DNA from 3 places in the Citrobacter sp. RHB25-C09 genome. Region 3 is predicted to be linked to each of the others. Evidence: predicted binding sites of a transcription regulator. Region 3 holds the regulator's gene; each other region holds the start of a gene.
The links. Region 3 encodes Fur, which represses iron uptake genes when iron is present. Its sites were predicted from a motif close to ATAATAATGAGAACNACTATCAA; they were not measured.

Region 1 (6,630 bases), 1.6 Mb from region 3:
CGTAATCGCGTTACTCATCACGTAATCCTCATTGTTTTTATCGTCGGTATAACCCTTCCGACGTGATGAGTTTAAAAATTGCGCAGCGGCATAACCTTTTAACGATTGCCGTGGTTTCATCCTTTCTGGCAATCAGCGCGTTAAGTGGGTGATAAAGGTCACGTTTTAAAAATGTCGAAACAGCCAGCGTAATATACTTTGCTTTCTTATCCTTTGGCAGAAAACCGTGAAAACGTCTTTCGCCTTAATAATAACGACACGAGATTAGTTTACTGGCAATAATACAAAGAAGAGCGCGTAGCGGATCACATTCCCACATAAATGAGGAATATCTTAACGATAAAACCGGACTATATAATATTTATTTGAATTTCCGTTTAATATTTATGTTTTTGATGTCGAAAATATGTCTTATTTTTCAGTGGCATAGCCACTTAAGAATATCCCTATATAAATGCTGCATATGAGATGGTGTTATTTTTATTTTGTTGCGAATAGGTATTTCATTTATTTTATTTTTCTTTTTGAACGCACTCTCAAAATTAAATTAAAGACATTCGACGATATTGTCGTAGCAAAAATTGCGTATTACTGTTCCAGTGCTTCACTAAAACAGTGTTTTAAATCTTAATTAAATGGAACTTACCATGAGAAAAGCTCTTTTCTTACTATTACCTCTTACTGTAACAAGTGCGCACGCAGTATATGTCGATGTTCGTCACGAATATCTTGATGACAGCAAAGCAAACTATGACCGTGCTTATATCTCGCACCGTTTTGCGAACGGCTTTGGATTTGCCATTGAAGCCATTTCTAAATCCGGTGGCGATGATACGAATAAAGCCTTTAACGATCTGGAAACGCAGGGCAACGAATATACGTTAAGCTATCAGTTCAAAACCGGTGATGTTGCATGGCAACCGGGTTTTGTGCTGGAAACCGGCGATGGTTACTCAAACTATAAACCGTATTTCCGCGCCCACTGGACCTTAAACGAAAGCTGGTGGCTGGGCGCTCGCTATCGTTTTGAATACGTCCGTCGCTCTTCTGATGTGCGTGATGACGATACGATTAATCGTATGGACGTCTGGGCAGGGTATAAATGGAATAACTTTGACTGGACGATCGAAGGTATTTATAAGAAAGCCGACAAATACGATTTGTATGACGGCGGCAAAGACAACTATGAATATAACTTCAGAACCGCTTATATCATCGACCAGTGGTCACCTTTCGTTGAGGTGGGTAATGTTTCCGTCAGCAGTAACAGCGATGAACGCCAGACGCGTTTCCGTGTTGGGCTAGGTTATACCTTCTAAATTTACACCACATAATTATTTATTCCCTTTTACCGGTTACCTGCAAGGCAACCGGTTTTTTTATAGGCCTGATAAGCGAAGCGTCATCAGGCACAAGGTAATTACATAATGCCCAACAGGCGCGGTAAGAATAAGGTCAGTTCCGGAATATAGGTGATTAACAGCAGCACACCGATGATGGCCGCATAGAACGGAATTAACGGTTTGATGACCTCTTCGACTTTTACTTTTCCGACGCTGGCCCCGACGTATAAACCGCTACCCACCGGTGGCGTGATGGTGCCAATGGCCAGGTTGTAAATCATGATAATGCCAAAGTGAACCGGATCGACACCGAGTTTAGTCATGATTGGCAGCAGGATTGGCGTGAAAATCAGAATCGCCGGACCGATGTCCATAAACGCGCCGATCACCAGCAAAAAGACGGTGATGACGAGCAAGATAACCATCTTATTGGCGGAAATCCCCAGAATCATGTCACTGAGCGCCGCCGGAATATTGGTGATCGACATCGAGAAGGACATCGCCGATGAGGTCGCCAGCAGGAACATAATGACGCCAGTCATGATCACCGTTTGCAGTAAAATCGAAGGTAAATCTTTGATTTTTAGCGTGCGGTAAAACACCATCGTCAGCAGCAGCGTATACACCACGGCGATAGCGGAAGCCTCAATGGCGGTGAAAATTCCCTGCACGATGCCGCCGACAATAATCACAATCAGCAGCAGGCTGGGGATGGCTTCAACCGCGACTTTTAACGCCATGCCCTTTTGCACGGTGAAAAAGACGCGGTAGTTGTTGCGTTTTGCCACCACCAGCGTCACCAGCATACAGCCGACACCCCAAAACACTCCCGCCACCAGACCGCCTGCGAACAGTGCAGCAATGGATGTGCCTCCGCTGGCCAGCGCGTAGAGAATAAACGCGGTTGTGGGTGGAATGAGCATACCGGTAGGCGCAGAGGCGATGTTAACCGCAGCGGCAAAACTCCGATCGTAACCTTCACGCGCGCTCATCGGCACCATCACACCGCCAATGGAGGTTGAGGCGGCAATCGCAGAACCGGAAATCGCGCCAAACATCATGTTGCCCACGATGTTGGTGTAAGAGAGCGAGCCGGGTAATTTGCCGGTAAACAGTTTGGCAAAATTCACCAACCGGGTGGCGATGCCCCCACTGTTCATGATCACCCCAGAGAGCACAAAGAACGGCACCGCCAGCAGGGCGAAACTGTCGAGGCTGGAAAACATTTTCTGCGCGGTGGCAAACATCGAAATATCAAACGGCAGTACCAGCATCATGGTGCTGAAGGAGGCGATAACAATGCAAATCCCGATGGGCGCACCCATCGCCAGCAGAACAACAAAAACGGCTATCAGCGTGCAGGACGCCAGAATGGGGTCAATCATGAGATTTCTCCAGAGCAGATTCAGAGACATTGGAAGCGGAATGGGGCGCTTTCAGAGATTCAGCGATATTCAACAGGCCATAGAGGATGATCAGGACGCCAGCGCAGGGCAGGGCGTAATACACTTTGCCCATCGGAATACCCAGCGCCGGGGAGACTTTGTCCAGCAGGATGGTCAGGCTGATATGCTGCTTTTTGCCTGCGACATAGGCCATCCCCAGCATGGAAACCCACACCAGTAAAAAACGTAACATCTCTTCGGTAATGGTACTGGGGACGCCCAGAATATAACGGCTGATCACCTGCCAGCAGGAGATGCCCACCATGATTGCCAGCACCAGGCAACAAACGCTGCCGAGCACCACATCAAGTCCCTTTCTGAATGTGTTCATCTTCATTTCCTGTTCAGATTAATTTTTGGCGTTCTGGATACGCTGATAAAGCGCGTAAAGCTGCGGCTTCGCTTTTAAACTTTCGTAGATGGGCTGCACCGCTGCCTGGAACGGCTTTTTATCGATCTCAAAAAATTCGACGTTGAAATCCTTCACAGCGGCCTGCCGGGTTTTTTCGATCTCTTTGTCCCATGCGGCTTTTTCAAATTCGATGGAGTCCTGAATCGCGGCTTTGACGATGCGCTGCTGATCCGGCGTCAGTTTTTCCAGGGTGAGGGTGCTCATCAGCAAAATATCGGGAATGCGGGTGTGCATGTCATAGGTGTAATAGCGCGCTACTTCGCCGTGGCGAGCGATGGTCAGCGCGAACTCGTTGTTTTCCGCGCCGTCCAGAATGCCCTGCTGCAATGAGGTATACACTTCCGCCTGGCTCATCGCGATGGGGGACGCGCCGAGCAGTTTGAGGGTCTGAATGGCCGTTTCGCTCTGCATTACGCGGATCTTTTTCCCGCGCAAATCTTCAATGCTTTTGACGGGGCCTTTGCTCATATAAAAGTTGCGCGCCCCGGAGTCGTACCAGCCCACGCCAACAAAGCCTTGCGCCGCCGTGGACTGATAAACGGGTTCCATCACCGTCGGGTTGTCCATTACCGCGTAATATTCTTCTACGCTGGCAAACAGATACGGTAGCGAGAAGACGCCGTAGGCGGGAGAAAAGCTCTCCATCAACGCGGAGGAGACTTTGGTGATATCCACCACGCCGACCTGCGTCAGTTCCACCAGTTCGCGCTCCCCGCCAAGCTGGCCATCCGGGAAGTACTGTACTTTGATATCGCCACCCGTTTTCTCTTCAACCTGTTGGCCGAAGAAATGCAGTGCATCCTTCACCGGCTGGCTGTTTTCCGCATAAGCGAGGCGCAAAACGGTTTCGCCATGGGAGAAAAAGGAGAGTGTTGAGAGTAAGGCCAACGTAGCCAGACGTATAAAACCAGGTTGCTTCATGATTCCCTCGCAATTTTAATAATTTGCCGGAAATCTAATTGCGCTGGGTCACGATAACCTTTTTGATTTTGCCAACGCAGGCAAAATTTGGCACCGAAAGAAAGATTTTGAAACTCTGTTTCACATATCGATCTTTCCAGGAATTTATAAAGATGTATCAGGCTTGACGGCTGAGTTTAAATGCACCGAATTCAGTGGGTAAGAGCAGGGATAAACCCACAAAAAAAGTACGGCATTGATAATCATTTTCAATATCATTTAATTAACTATAATGAACCAACTGCTTACGCGGCGTTAACACCCAGCCGCTCGATTATTATGGAGATGAATATGAGTTATACACTGCCATCCCTGCCGTACGCTTACGATGCTCTGGAACCGCACTTCGATAAGCAGACGATGGAAATCCACCATACCAAACACCACCAGACCTACGTTAACAACGCTAACGCGGCGCTGGAAAACCTGCCTGAATTCGCGAATCTGTCTGCGGAAGAGCTGATCAGCAAACTGGATCAACTGCCGGCAGATAAGAAAACCGTACTGCGCAACAACGCAGGCGGTCACGCTAACCACAGCCTGTTCTGGAAAGGCCTGAAAAAGGGCACCACCCTGCAGGGTGACCTGAAAGCCGCTATCGAACGTGATTTCGGTTCCGTTGATAACTTCAAAGCCGAGTTCGAAAAAGCTGCCGCGACCCGCTTCGGTTCCGGTTGGGCGTGGCTGGTGCTGAAAGGCGACAAGCTGGCCGTTGTCTCTACCGCTAACCAGGACTCCCCGCTGATGGGTGAAGCTATTTCTGGCGCTTCCGGTTTCCCAATCGTGGGCCTGGATGTGTGGGAACACGCTTACTATCTGAAATTCCAGAACCGTCGCCCGGACTACATCAAAGAGTTCTGGAACGTGGTGAACTGGGACGAAGCTGCGGCGCGTTTTGCTGCGAAGAAATAAAGACGTTTGTAGGCCGGGTAAGGCGATACGCCACTTCCCGGCATGACAATCAGAACCCCATCGGTGACGCCGTTGGGGTTTTTTTTGTGATCAAAATCAAAATAAAAACAGCGATCCATTAAAAATGAAACATTGTTTTTATATGTGGTTTCGATCACTTTAATTTGTGCTATGAATGTCTATCGTTTACTCATCTTTACATCCTGAGGCGATGGAAATGCAGATAAAACGCACAATTGAAAAAATCCCTGGTGGCATGATGCTTGTCCCTTTGTTCCTGGGCGCGCTGTGTCATACCTTCTCACCCGATGCGGGGAAATATTTCGGCTCCTTTACCAACGGAATGATCACCGGTACGGTGCCGATTCTGGCCGTGTGGTTTTTCTGCATGGGAGCATCGATCAAACTCAGCGCAACCGGCACGGTACTACGAAAATCCGGTACGCTGGTGGTCACGAAGATTGCCGTGGCGTGGGTGGTCGCGGCGATTGCCTCGCGGATCATTCCCGAGCATGGCGTTGAAGCCGGATTCTTCGCCGGGTTGTCCACGCTGGCGCTGGTGGCGGCAATGGATATGACCAACGGCGGCCTATACGCTTCCATCATGCAGCAGTACGGCACTAAAGAAGAAGCGGGCGCATTTGTCCTGATGTCGCTGGAATCTGGCCCGCTGATGACCATGATTATCCTTGGTACCGCCGGGATAGCTTCGTTTGAGCCGCATGTGTTCGTCGGTGCGGTGCTGCCGTTCCTGGTCGGCTTTACATTGGGTAACCTGGACCCGGATCTGCGTGAATTCTTCAGCAAAGCAGTGCAGACACTGATTCCGTTCTTCGCCTTCGCGCTCGGTAACACCATTGACCTGAGCGTCATCGCCCAGACCGGTCTGTTGGGTATCCTGCTGGGCGTGGCGGTAATTATCGTTACCGGTATTCCGCTGATTATTGCCGACCGACTGATTGGCGGCGGTGACGGTACGGCGGGCGTAGCGGCATCCAGCTCGGCGGGTGCGGCGGTAGCGACGCCGGTGCTGATTGCTGAAATGGTGCCAGCGTTTAAACCCATGGCGCCTGCGGCGACGTCTCTGGTGGCGACCTCCGTGATTGTGACGTCGATCCTGGTGCCGATCATTACCTCCGTATGGTCGAAGAAGGTGAAAGCGCGAGCGGCGGAAGCAGATATTCGTGCAGCGGTGAAGTAAGTTTAGGAAAGTAAAGGGGAAGAGGCCCGGTCAGCGTTAGCGCTGCCGGGCTTTTTACGTTTAACGACCAAACACCTCGTCAATCGTGCGACATTCACTCTCGTTCAGCTCACCGCCCGCGCTGCGTGAAACGCCGGTACAGTAACCGAACTTGCGTGACACCACCGTCTTGATGGTGGTAACAAAATCTTCGCCAATGGCATAGATGGACATATAGGTGCCGATCTTCTGCTGGATCTCCTGTAATGCATTCAGGTCACCGCGCTTAAACGCCTCGCGCGCGCTGACAAACAGCTCAGGCATGACGTTGTTTAAGCCCGAGATAATCCCTGCGCCACCCGCCAACAGATTCGGAAT
Region 2 (6,630 bases), 1.0 Mb from region 3:
GCGAAGATTGAATCCGCGAAACGGCAGCAGTCCGGCAAACACCGACAGCGGGCGGGCGACAAATATCATCCATGCTGAGAGAATTAAGGCGGGCACCACAATTGGCAACAAATCGGACGGCGTAACCAGCAGTCCCAAAACGAGGAACATAGCAATTTGCGCCAGCCAGGCCAGACCATCAAAGTTTTGCAGAATGCCGAAACGACTACGAATAGGGCGGTTGCCGAGCAGGAACCCGCACAGATAGACTGCCAGGATACCACTTCCCTCAAGCGCCGTGGTAAGCGCAAAGATCAGAATTCCGCCGCTCAGGGCGAGCAGCGGGTACAATCCGGCGGGCAGAGAGATGCGGTTTATCGTCTGCTGAAGCAGGTACCCACCGCCCAGGCCAAATAGAATGCCTAACCCGAACTGTTGGATAATATTGACCGCAAACATCCAGCTTAATCCCGCTTCGTGCTGCTTAATCATCTCTATCAGGGTAATGGTCAGGAACACGGCCATCGGGTCGTTACTGCCGGACTCAATTTCCAGCGTCGAACCGACACGCTCGTTGAGGCCTTTACCGCCCAATAATGAAAAAACCGCTGCGGCGTCCGTCGAGCCGACAATTGCGCCAATCAGCAGGCCTTCAATCAGATCCAGTTTAAATAACCATGCCGCCATCATGCCGGTGAGTCCGGAGGTTATCAGCACGCCAACGGTCGCCAGGGAGAGCGCAGGGCCCAGCGCGACGCGAAATGAACTGGCCTGGGTACGCATTCCGCCGTCGAGCAGGATCACCGCCAGGGCGAGGTTACTGACCATATAAGCAAAGGGGTAGTTATCGAAGGGGATCCCACCGACACCGTCCACGCCTGCCAGCATACCGATGGCAAGAAAGATAACCAGGATAGGGATACCAAGACGAGAAGAAAAAGAACTGAGCAAAATACTGCTGGTAACGAGGACGGACCCCAAAATGAAAAGGCTGATTATTGCTGCGGCATCCAACGTTCGGTTACTCCCTTATTACGCACATTCTTATTTATTCAAACTATCATAATATCAACAGAAATAGCGTTTAATGATTTTAATTGCCCCCTGTTTTACCTTCTGAGCGTAGGATGACCAGAAATCGTCAGTTGTGTACCGCTTTGCCCGTGTTGCAGCACAGCGCGTGCCCCTAACGCCAGCGTCACGGTTCTCTGTTCATGGCCAAAATCCAGACCGGTAATCAGCGGTATGGAAAGACGCTCGCGCAGGAAAGTATACATCGTATTCAGATCGTAGCCCGCGTCATAGTCATTCGGCGCACTGCCGCTGAAACTGCCCAGCACAATGGCGCTCTGGCGATTTAAAATTCCGGCATCAAACAGTTGCAGCAACATGCGCTCAACCCGGAAAGGGTGTTCGTTAATATCTTCCAGCACCAGAACTCCCCGTTCAATCCGGGGCATCCAGGGTGTGCCGATAAGGGAAATTATCATCGCCAGATTTCCACCCCACAGCGTCCCTTCGGCCTCACAGTCAGGGCCTTCGCCCGCCCATTCAACCGTGTACTGCGCATTCTGTAGTGCGCGCCAGAAATGCTCCTCGGTGAACGCATTCATCTCTTCTGCGCCAAAATTTGCCGCCAACATTGGGCCGCTGAATGTGATCGCGTTTCCCTGCGCTAACAGACCACACTGAATGGCGGTAAAATCGCTGTGGCCGCAGATCAGTAGCGGATCCTGCTGTTGACGGCGGGAGAGCGCCTGCCAGTCGATATAGGGCAACAGGCGACTGGCACCGTAACCGCCACGCACCGGCATCACGATAGTGTCCGGGTCCGTTAGCTCAACCAGATGTAGAATATCAGCCAGTCGCTCCGCTTCCGTTCCGGCAAAGCGCAAATAACGACGCTGAATAATCTCTGAATTTTCGACCACATGTCCCGCCGCCGTCAGGCGCTGAACGCCGCGCAATGCCGCTTGTTGATTGATGCAGTAGCCTGAAGGGGCGATTAAATGAAACAGAGACATGGCATTTCCTTGCTGACAATAAAACGCAAATGTATATCATGCCGCTTATATTAGAACGTTTTGCCGGATGACGCTTTCCTTATCCGGCTATAAGGATGGATGACGTGAAATTAAGATGGTTCGCCTTTTTAATCGTGCTGCTGGCTGGCTGTAGCTCAAAGCAGGATTACAAAAATCCCCCGTGGAATGCGGAAGTTCCGGTAAAGCGCGCGATGCAGTGGATGCCGATCAGTGAAAAAGCGGGGGCGGCCTGGGGGGTGAGTCCACAGTTGATCACCGCGATAATCGCCATTGAGTCGGGCGGAAATCCCAATGCGGTCAGTAAGTCGAATGCCATCGGTCTGATGCAGCTTAAAGCTTCCACCTCCGGACGCGATGTCTATCGCCGGATGGGCTGGAGTGGTGAACCCAGCACCAGCGAACTGAAAAACCCTGAGCGCAATATCTCCATGGGGGCTGCCTATCTGAACATCCTGGAAACCGGTCCGTTAGCAGGTATTGAAGACCCGCAGGTGATGCAGTACGCGCTGGTGGTTTCTTATGCCAACGGTGCAGGCGCGTTGTTACGCACCTTCTCTTCAGATCGTAAAAAAGCGATCGGTAAGATTAACGATCTCGATGCCGATGAGTTTCTCGAACACGTCGCTAATAATCATCCTGCGCCACAAGCCCCGCGCTATATCTGGAAACTTCAACGGGCGCTGGATGTGATGAATTAATCGCGGACCTTATTGGATTTTTCCCGCGCCTCGCGCTCAAGCGAATAGATAATTCGCTGCAATTCCCGCTCTACCCCTGGGCCGACGTTGAGAAAACGGAAGCTCAGGCGGGGAGTGGAGACAGTCTCATTTTTCCCGTCAATAATTTTGCGTTCCGTGACGGAGAGAAGTTGGGCGTCAAAGCGGAACCGACCCCATTCCCCCATGTTCAGTACCAACTGAGTAAAGCACATTCCCGGCGTCAGCCCAGCGGGTGTTGCCCCCTCCAGCAATGCGCCCATTCCGCCCAGCGACAAATCAAAAAGACGAAAATGGAGGACGCTGTTATCTGGCATTTGTGCCGTGCCGTAATAGACAGGGTGTGACGGTGCACAGATGCGAAAATACTCCCGACGTTGTACAAACCACAGCGCAGAGGGAAGTGGGCTAAAAAAAGCCGGTAAGTGCAAATACTCGCCGCTTTCAATCTGGGCAAGGGTAAATTCAACTTTTGCGCCCTGCGTTTCAGCAGTAATGGTAATGTTACTGGCTTTCTGAACGGCAATGTTTTCTTGCTGCTGGCTACCGAAGTCGAACACCAGTTTTTCCGGGGAAACGTCCAGAACCTTACTGATAAATTGTCCGCCAGGCCAGGAGACACGCAGCGGCACCTGATTGATGTGTAGGTCACGAAGTACGCCCAAAATCGCCAACGGATTTTGCTTCAGGAACTGCTCATTGTACTGACTCACGCGGAAAAACTCCTGGCTGTCTGACAGACTGTCGAACGGTTATCGGCATTTCAGAGCAAAACTTAATACAAATGCGTGAGCTTTTTTCAGAAAGCGTGAGAATTCATCCGTAGCGATACTGCACGAATCAAGGACTTGCCTATACTTAGTGAACGAGCGCAAGAAACCGTTGCGTATGCTTTTCACTGAAAAGAGGGCCTGAGTATGGGAATTATTGCCTGGATTGTGTTTGGTTTGATTGCGGGTGTGATCGCCAAGTTTTTGATGCCAGGACGCGATGGGGGCGGCTTTTTCCTCACCTGCATTCTCGGTATCGTGGGCGCAGTGGTAGGCGGATGGCTGGCGACCATGTTTGGTATCGGCGGCAGCGTCAGCGGATTTAATATGCAAAGTTTCCTGGTCGCGGTGGTTGGCGCCATTGTGGTACTGGGCGTCTTCCGGCTCGTTCGACGCTAACACAGCGGCTCCTGCGGGAGCCGTTGCTTTATCTTGTGCCTTCCAGTGCTTGATTTGCTAATGAAAATGAGAATAATTGGCGTTCCGATTCCAACTTATAATTATTCTCATTATGAAAACACCTTCACGCTTACGGATCCGCGCGCTTTCAGGCTGTATTTCCCTTGCTCTGGCATCATCGTGCGTTGCTGCACAATCCAACGAATCCACCATCGTGGTCACGTCGTCGGGTCAGGAGAGCCTGTTACCTGCCTGGACCAACAGCGCCACGAAATCCGCCGTACCGGAAAGTAAAACACCGCAGGTCATTAATACTATCAATAACAAAGAGATCGCCCTGCGTCATGCCGGGTCGGTGAATGAGATCCTGCGCTATGCGCCAGGCGTTTCCACCGAGGTACGCGGCAATACGTCGTACATGAGCGAATATAAAATTCGGGGGTTCGCTGTCGATCAGGAGTACTACAACGGTCTGCAGCTTCCGTACAACGTCACGGGCAATACGAAGGCGCGTATCGATCCGCTACTGATCGACAGCGTGGATATCCTTAAAGGGCCAGCGTCAGTACTGTACGGTAATGGTTCACCCGGCGGGCTGGTTAACATTCAGGGCAAAAAACCTCAGGCGCAGCAGCACACCGAGGTGGGTTTTAACACCGGTACACGTAATCTCAAAGAAGGCTACCTGGATTCTACCGGTAAAATCAGTGACAGTGACTGGAACTACCGTCTGCTGGGCAAGGCAACGGAAGGGGACGATCAGCCCCGCACCACACGTTATGAAGATTATTTACTGGCGCCTTCCGTCACCTGGCAGCCGGACAGCAAAACGCGTCTGACCCTCGATGCGCTGGCGCAAAACACACCGTCACTGTCACCTTCTAACCCGCTGCCCATCGCTTATCTGCGATCCGGATACGCTGACCGCCGTGATTACGCCGGGGATAAATGGAGCGGTTTTAAACAACGTCAGTGGATGGTTGGTTACCACTTCGAGCATGAGTTTGATAACGGCTGGGGCGTGAGCCAACAGGCCCGCTATTTTGACGTCGATACCCATCAGCGCAGTGTTTATTCCACCGGTAACGGCAGCAACCCGGTGTGGATGCTAAACCGCTTTGCCTACACGACTGATGAAGATTTGAAGAGTTTCAACGTGGATAACCAGTTGACGAAAACGGTCGCGCTGGGCGAATGGCAGCACCATCTGCTGGCCGGTTTTGATTACCAAAAACTCGACAGCCATTACTTCTATCAGTACGCGAGCGCCACGCCGGGTATCGATATGCGCGACCCGGACTACCATCAAATTCGTACCCGCGAACTGGGGCTGTATACGGCGCAGAAAAACCGTCTCTCATATCAGCAGAATGGCTACTATTTGCAGGATCAAATCGAGTTTGGCGGCTTAAATCTGCTGGCCAGTATCCGCTATGACGATTACCGTTCAACCACGACTGATGCGTTACAGGATGACGAAAAGACCTGGATTTCCCAGGACCGGGTGACAAAACGCCTTGGCGCGCTGTATGCGTTTGAAAATGGAATTTCGCCGTTCATCAGCTATTCCGAAGGTTTTAAGCCTATCTCGCCGCAAGGTACGCTGACGGATAAAAACGTGAAGCCGACGACCAGTAAACAACTGGAAGGTGGGATCAAATACCTGCTGGCGGATTACGCGACGACCTTTACCGCGTCGGTGTTTAACATCCGGCAGAAAAATGTCCTCTCGGCAACGCCAGAGTGGGACTATCGTCAGACCGGAGAAATCGAATCGAACGGTGCTGAGCTTTCGGTAATCAGTCGCCCCGCAGATAACGTCACGTTGATTGCCAATTACGCCTATACCCATGCCATCAATACGGAAGATGAAACGTACAAAGGAAAACGGCCAACGCAGGTTCCGGAGAACGCCTTTAATCTCTGGGGCGATTACACCTTCGAAGAAACGGCATTGCGCGGGCTAACAATGGGGGCAGGGGCGCGATATACCGGGCCGATGGAAATCTCACCGGATAATAAAGGCGGCAAGCTGGGAGGTACTATGCAGTACGATCTCGCGCTGTCGTATCGCGTCGGTGAAGTGCTGCCTGCGCTCAGTGGCGTAACGCTAAAAGCCAGCGCACAGAACATTACCAACAAAGAAACCTTTAGCTGCTACGACAGCACAAACTGCTGGATTGGGCGTGACCGAACCGTACAGGTTGGCGCAAGCTACAGTTTCTGATGGTGTAAAATAAAACCGGCCTGGAGACACCAGGCCGGTTTGTGCAGTTGATTATGGCGTTGCTGCTTTTTGCGGTTGTTCTGTGGTGCTCTGGCCGACGGCAGGGCGCGAGGCGGGCACGCTGTCGCACGGTTTTTCCTGCGGACAGATTAAGTCGAGCATTTTCAGGGTGACGCCGTTGGTCCAGCCGAAGCCATCCTGCAGCGGGTATTCACCGCCACCACCGCCGGTGCCGGTGCTGCTGACATCATATTTTTCAACCAGCTTTTGCTCGCGATCGTAAGTATGCTGAACGTTGGTCAGAAAACGCCAGGTGACTTCCATTGCGACGTTTTCCTGCCCGTAGTTCTGCAATCCTTCCGTTGCGACCCATTGCAGCGGTGCCCAGCCGTTTGGCGCATCCCACTGCTGACCGCTTTTCACGGAAGTCGTTGCAAGCCCGCCGGGCTGTAATAAATGGTCGCGGGTTGCTGCCGCCATTTTACTGGCGCGAT
Region 3 (6,630 bases):
CGCTTATCCGGCCTACGTACCCACAAAAAAGGCGCCTTCCGGCGCCTTTTTATTTCACAACAATTTATGCGTTTTTCAGCACTTCGCTGACAATCTCAACCGCTTCTTTCTCAATCTGCTTGCGATGTTCTTCGCCGAGGAAGCTTTCACAGTAGATCTTATACGCATCTTCCGTGCCAGACGGACGCGCCGCAAACCAGCCGTTGTCGGTCATCACCTTCAGCCCGCCAATCGAAGCGCCGTTGCCCGGTGCAGCGGTCAGGCGTGCGGTGATTGGGTCACCGGCCAGCGTACTGGCGCTCACCATTTCCGGAGACAGTTTCGACAGCGCGGCCTTCTGCGCGGATGTCGCGCCAGCCTGCAGACGGTTATAGCTTGGTGCGCCGAAACGGGCTGCCAATTCGTTGTAGTGCTCCTGCGGGTTCTTACCGGTAACCGCGGTGATTTCCGCCGCCAGCAGGCACATGATGATCCCGTCTTTGTCCGTAGACCACGGCGTACCGTCGAAGCGCAGGAAAGAGGCGCCCGCGCTCTCTTCGCCACCAAAGCCGAAGCTGCCGTCAAACAGACCGTCAACGAACCATTTAAAGCCAACCGGAACTTCTACCAGCTTACGGCCCAGGTCGTTAACCACGCGGTCAATCATCGCCGAAGACACCAGCGTTTTACCGACAGCCACCTCTTTGCCCCACTGCGGGCGATGCTGGAACAGGTAGTTGATCGCCACCGCCAGATAGTGGTTCGGGTTCATCAGCCCCGCCGGGGTTACGATGCCATGACGGTCGTAATCCGGGTCGTTTGCGAACGCCAAATCGAACTTATCACGCAGCGCCAACAGCCCAGCCATCGCACATTCAGAGGAGCAGTCCATGCGGATCGCGCCATCTTTATCGAGATGCATAAAGCGGAAAGTCTGATCGACCTGGTCGTTAACGATGGTCAGGTTGAGTTTGTAATGTTCACCAATACGCTTCCAGTATTCGATACCGGAACCACCCAGCGGATCCACGCCCAGCGTCAGGCCGGCTTTCTGGATCGCCGCCATATCGACGATGTCCGCCAACCCTTCAATGAAAGGCTGCACCAGATCCTGTTCTTTAACATGACCGGAGGCCAGCGCCGCATCCAGAGAGAGACGTTTCACCCCTTTCAGGCCATCTGCCAGTAATGCATTCGCGCGGTCTTCCACGACTTTAGTGACGTCGGTATCCGCAGGGCCGCCGTTAGGTGGATTGTATTTAATGCCACCATCTTCCGGTGGGTTATGCGACGGGGTGATGACGATACCATCCGCCAGCGCTCCGCCCTTTTTGTTATGGACCAGGATTGCGTTTGAGACGGCAGGCGTTGGCGTAAAACCGTTGTTCTCCTGAACAATCACGTCCACCCCGTTTGCCGCAAGCACTTCCAGCACCGAAATAAACGCCGGTTCGGAGAGTGCGTGAGTATCTTTACCCACATAGCAAGGACCGGTAATGCCGTTTTTCGCGCGCTCTTCGGCAATCGCCTGCGCAATCGCCAGAATATGCGGTTCATTGAAGCTATGGCGACCTGCACTGCCACGGTGTCCGGAGGTACCGAATTTCACCGCGTGTTCAGCATTCCCTGCTTCTGGTTTCAGTACATAATATTGCGCCGTCAGTTGGGCGACGTTAATCAAATCACTTTGTTGCGCAGGCTGTCCTGCACGGTTGTGGATTGCCATTGCCTGGTCCTTCTTTGCAAGGGTTAAATTGTTCCGCAAACCTTCTCAATCAATTCCGTCGGGAATTGCATTGACTGCATGATGTGTTCAATCATGCTGCATTTACGGCCAGTGTTGGTGTTGGTAATCACCCAATACGGCGTACCGGGTACGTGTTTCGGTTTGGTCTGATTACCATTTTTCAGCAGCGTCTGTTCGTCCGCCGCAAAATAGACGCGCGTTCTGCCATGCAACGATTCCGTTGCATCGGCAAAGGCGTGCGGATCCAGTGAATAAAGTGTAGACAGTACCAGCATGAAGCGATTGACCGCTCTCTTCTGTTCTGCGTATTCGTCAGACAGAAGCATTTCACGCATGGCGCGCACTTTATCCTTTACAGGATTGACGGGTTTCGCTTCCACAGCCACAGGTTGCTGCGCGCGAACCTCTTTTGCCGCTGAGGCGACAGGCTGTGATGCGGCGGAAAACTTCAACATGCGCCGTAAAATTTCGGATGCGCTCTCGCCGATATGCTTGGTGTGGCTGGCAATATAGCTATAGAGTTCATCATCGACTTCAATCGTTTTCATCTTAATCCAGTGCGGTGTCTTATCTGAATACAAGTCGTCAGGATTATCTGAACACAGTGTAAAGGCAAATCCTGACAGCGGATAGCGTCAAACCTGGCTGAACGTAAAACTCGGAGTAAACCGTAATGGTTGCAGCCCAGTTGTAGAATGGTCAACATAATACCCTAACCCGACGAAGCGAAAAAAAGAACTTTGCCATGAAATTGAATATCCGAGCGCAATCTGCACAAAACCTGCACAATAATTCTCCCATCGTCCTGGTTCACGGTCTGTTTGGCAGTCTGGATAATCTCGGCGTCCTGGCGCGCGACCTGGTAAACGACCACGATGTTATTCAGGTCGACATGCGCAACCACGGCCTGTCGCCCCGCGATCCGCAAATGAACTACGCGGTTATGGCGCAGGATCTGCTGGATACGCTGGATGCCCAGCAGATCGACAAAGCCACCTTTATTGGTCACTCAATGGGTGGCAAAGCGGTAATGGCGCTGACCGCATTAGCACCGGAGCGAGTCGATAAGTTAGTGGCAATCGATATTGCGCCGGTGGATTACCCTGTCCGCCGCCACGATGAAATTTTCACGGCCATCAACGCGGTAACGGCATCGGAGGCGCAAACCCGGCAGCAGGCGGCTGTGGTGATGCGCGAGCATCTTAACGAAGAAGGGGTGATTCAGTTTTTGCTGAAATCCTGGGCTGACGGCGAGTGGCGCTTTAACGTTCCGGTGCTGTGGGAGCAATACCCGCATATCGTCGGCTGGGAGACAATCCCGGCCTGGGACCACCCGGCGCTGTTTATTCCCGGCGGCAACTCCCCTTATGTCACCGAAGCGTATCGCGCCGACCTGCTCGCCCAGTTTCCGCAGGCGCGAGCCCACGTGATTGCCGGTGCGGGTCACTGGGTACATGCAGAAAAGCCCGAGGCTGTCCTGCGCGCCATCCGTCGTTATCTGAACGACACGGCGAACTGATTAAAAACTCGGCGTCCGTGCGCGATTACGCGCGCGAACGTTGGCGCGCCCCACTCGCTGATGTATGATGGCGCGCTATCCATCCGGGCTGACGCCCGACTGATTGTTCCCCCGAAATCACCAGGATCATGGCCAAAGAACAAACGGACCGTACGACATTAGATCTGTTCGCGCACGAGCGTCGTCCGGGAAGACCCAAAACCAATCCGCTTTCGCGCGATGAACAGCTGCGCATTAATAAGCGTAACCAGCTAAAACGCGACAAAGTTCGTGGCCTTAAGCGTGTCGAACTTAAGCTCAACGCGGAAGCCGTTGACGCCTTAAACGAACTGGCAGAATCCCGTAACATAAGTCGCAGCGAGCTGATTGAAGAAATGCTGATGTCCCAACTGGCAGCCTTGCGCAGTCAGACTCAGGGCTAGAAACCTCACATCCTCCACTTTCGTGTAGCATGAAGTGCACTCCTGCACGTTTGCTATTTCCGCATACCTGACTGTTCTGCTATGATTGCCCTTATCTGTGGGCAATTCGCCCCAACCATTTCAATGAGTTTCAAGAGGTTACTTCACTCATGGCAATCACTGGCATCTTTTTCGGCAGCGACACCGGGAATACCGAAAATATCGCAAAAATGATTCAGAAACAGCTTGGTAAAGACGTTGCTGATGTTCATGACATTGCTAAAAGCAGCAAAGAAGACCTGGAAGGGTATGACATTCTGCTGCTCGGCATCCCAACCTGGTACTACGGCGAAGCGCAATGCGACTGGGATGACTTCTTTCCGACCCTCGAAGAAGTTGATTTCAATGGCAAACTGGTGGCTCTTTTCGGCTGTGGCGACCAGGAAGATTATGCAGAATACTTCTGCGACGCGTTAGGAACTATTCGCGACATCATTGAGCCGCGCGGCGCAACCATCGTGGGTCACTGGCCGACGGCGGGTTACCACTTCGAAGCGTCTAAAGGTCTGGCAGATGACGACCATTTTGTCGGTCTGGCCATTGATGAAGATCGCCAGCCGGAGTTGACCGCTGAGCGCGTGGAAAAATGGGTAAAACAGATTTCCGAAGAATTGCATCTCGACGAAATTATTAACGCCTGATGTTATGCGGCGTAAACATGGTTTGCGCCGCATCAATAGACAGAACCAATCAAAATAATTGCTACAAATTTGTAACTTCCTTGCCCATCCCTGTACAATATGCAGGAGTTATTAGGTGGCGCTCTCATTTCCAGGCAATACCTCGTTATTATTAACATTTGCCAGAGCCTTGCGGTTTTCATTTAGACACGGCAGTCCTATAATGAATCGCAATATCTCGAGTGCAATTTCTGTCACTTCTTGTATGAAGTGAATCGTTTAGCAACAGGACAGATTCCGCATGACTGACAACAATACCGCATTAAAGAAGGCTGGCCTGAAAGTAACGCTTCCACGTTTGAAAATTTTGGAAGTTCTTCAGGGCCCGGAAAACCATCACGTCAGTGCGGAAGATTTATACAAACGACTGATCGACATGGGTGAAGAAATTGGTCTGGCGACCGTTTATCGCGTGCTGAACCAGTTTGATGACGCCGGTATCGTAACCCGCCACAATTTTGAAGGCGGCAAATCCGTTTTTGAACTGACGCAGCAACATCATCACGATCACCTGATCTGCCTTGACTGTGGGAAAGTGATCGAGTTCAGCGACGATTCTATCGAAGCGCGCCAACGTGAGATCGCGTCAAAGCATGGTATTCGTTTAACGAACCATAGCCTCTATCTCTACGGGCACTGCGCCGAAGGCGATTGCCGCGAAGATGAACAGGCGCACAACGCGAAATAAGTCACTGTATTCATAAAAGCCAACCTTAGGGTTGGTTTTTTTATGCCCAATAAAAGACCCGCAGAAAATGCGGGTCTTTTGTCTGCCGAACAGTAAGCGTTACTGCGCGCTGTTTTTGGTACGAATTTCATTCCAGATTTTATCGCAATCAGCGTTAACTGCCTGACCGTTTCCGCTATGCGCAGCCTGAATACATTGCTGGTAATCCAGTACGCGCACGCTTTCCTGGTTGGCAAACGCCTGATGCTGTTTCTCTTTCCTCAGTACGTTTAACACGCTCTGGCAGGCTTCAATTTTCTCTGGTGAACCCTGCGCCGTGTTGATACAGGCGCTGTACGCTTCTTTCAAACGACTGTCTTCTTTCGGTGCGGTAGAAGGAGCGCAGGCCACCAGTCCGGATGCCATCGCGGCGACGAGTAACAGTTTTTTCATAGAACAGTCCTCAACAGAGCGGCAGGCACCAGGCCCGCCGCTGCTGGCATTAGAAGATGGTGAACGGGGCAATCACGATGAATTTCACGTCGCGCTCATCCTGGAAGATGTTGCCGTAGCCGCCGCCCCAGCTTGGAATATTGGAGTGGTTGTCGTACTCGGTGAAGTGCAGTTTAAACATGGTGCCTTTCGCACGACCATCCTGCAGGGTGTAGACCGCATCCAGACTGTAAGAAGATTCTTCAATCGTACGGTTTTTATCGTAGTACGCATCTGGATTGCTCTGCCAGGTAGACGGTTTAGCGTCCCAGGCGTAAACATAGGATGCACCGACAGCCCAACCCGGCAGGTTCCAGTTTTTCAGATCATACATCGCGCCGAAGAAGACCGCTTTTTCGCCGTTGGCGTTGAAGTCTGAGCGGTTATCCCACCAGATGTCCAGACGACCGTTTGAGGAGGAGTAAGTCGGGGTCATACGTTGCAGGAAGAAACCCTGCTGCCCTTCCGCTTTCACCCAGGTGCCTTCCAGACGCAGATCAACCACTTCAGCCACTTTGTAGCCGAAGGTCAACGCCTGCAGCCAGGCCGTACCATCATAGATATCGCTTGCAGTACGGTTATCAACCTTATCGCGCGCGCCGTAGAACTGGTAGCTGGTGGAGAATGGGTTACCGGCTAAATCAAACTTGTAGCTGGCTTTCGCAAAGTACTGATCGACATAGCCTTCAGACTGACCAAATGCTGCTTCCAGCACTAAGTCATTTTTAAAGTCATATTTCGCGCCGATGGAGTGCAGGTAATCCACCTTTGTGGTTCTGTCGCCCTGGTAGAACTTATCCATCTCGATATGCCACGGGGACTTATATTCGTTGGTCCACATGTAGGAGAAGCTCAGTGCGCCGGCATCACCATAGTCGAAGTTTGCGCCCGCTTCCGCACCCTGATAGGTCCCAGGCATAAAGCTCCAGTGCGGCGCTAACAGCGTTTGTCCGGTAGGCTGAATATAGCCAGCGCGCGCCCAGGCCGGGCCATATTTAAATTTCGCAGCCGCTTTATAGAGACTGATTCCGCTCTTGTCGCCGGAATAATCTTCGTCATAGCCTTTGTTCTTTTTCGAGAATGCA

Region 1: sodA (superoxide dismutase [Mn]) is a predicted target of Fur. The motif match lies at 4,357-4,379, and genes of this name have one in related genera.
Region 2: HVY19_RS11235 (TonB-dependent siderophore receptor) is a predicted target of Fur. The motif match lies at 3,970-3,992, and genes of this name have one in related genera.

Annotation. Positions count from the first base shown of each region.
Region 1 covers NZ_CP057483.1:4,173,405-4,180,034, reverse strand. The annotation lists gene rhaT (L-rhamnose/proton symporter RhaT) at 1-18, opposite strand, end outside; gene HVY19_RS19740 (oligogalacturonate-specific porin KdgM family protein) at 636-1,319, shown strand; gene HVY19_RS19735 (TRAP transporter large permease) at 1,421-2,728, opposite strand; gene HVY19_RS19730 (TRAP transporter small permease) at 2,721-3,119, opposite strand; gene HVY19_RS19725 (TRAP transporter substrate-binding protein) at 3,138-4,121, opposite strand; gene sodA (superoxide dismutase [Mn]) at 4,452-5,072, shown strand; gene kdgT (2-keto-3-deoxygluconate transporter) at 5,290-6,273, shown strand; gene HVY19_RS19710 (dihydrodipicolinate synthase family protein) at 6,334-6,630, opposite strand, start outside.
Region 2 covers NZ_CP057483.1:2,418,680-2,425,309, reverse strand. The annotation lists gene HVY19_RS11260 (potassium/proton antiporter) at 1-993, opposite strand, end outside; gene ldcA (muramoyltetrapeptide carboxypeptidase) at 1,089-2,003, opposite strand; gene emtA (membrane-bound lytic murein transglycosylase EmtA) at 2,108-2,722, shown strand; gene HVY19_RS11245 (flagellar brake protein) at 2,719-3,453, opposite strand; gene HVY19_RS11240 (GlsB/YeaQ/YmgE family stress response membrane protein) at 3,658-3,909, shown strand; gene HVY19_RS11235 (TonB-dependent siderophore receptor) at 4,022-6,136, shown strand; gene HVY19_RS11230 (alpha,alpha-trehalase) at 6,188-6,630, opposite strand, start outside.
Region 3 covers NZ_CP057483.1:1,409,039-1,415,668, reverse strand. The annotation lists gene pgm (phosphoglucomutase (alpha-D-glucose-1,6-bisphosphate-dependent)) at 65-1,705, opposite strand; gene seqA (replication initiation negative regulator SeqA) at 1,729-2,274, opposite strand; gene ybfF (esterase) at 2,472-3,245, shown strand; gene ybfE (LexA regulated protein) at 3,374-3,667, shown strand; gene fldA (flavodoxin FldA) at 3,817-4,347, shown strand; gene fur (ferric iron uptake transcriptional regulator) at 4,628-5,074, shown strand; gene chiQ (ChiQ/YbfN family lipoprotein) at 5,174-5,506, opposite strand; gene chiP (chitoporin) at 5,556-6,630, opposite strand, start outside.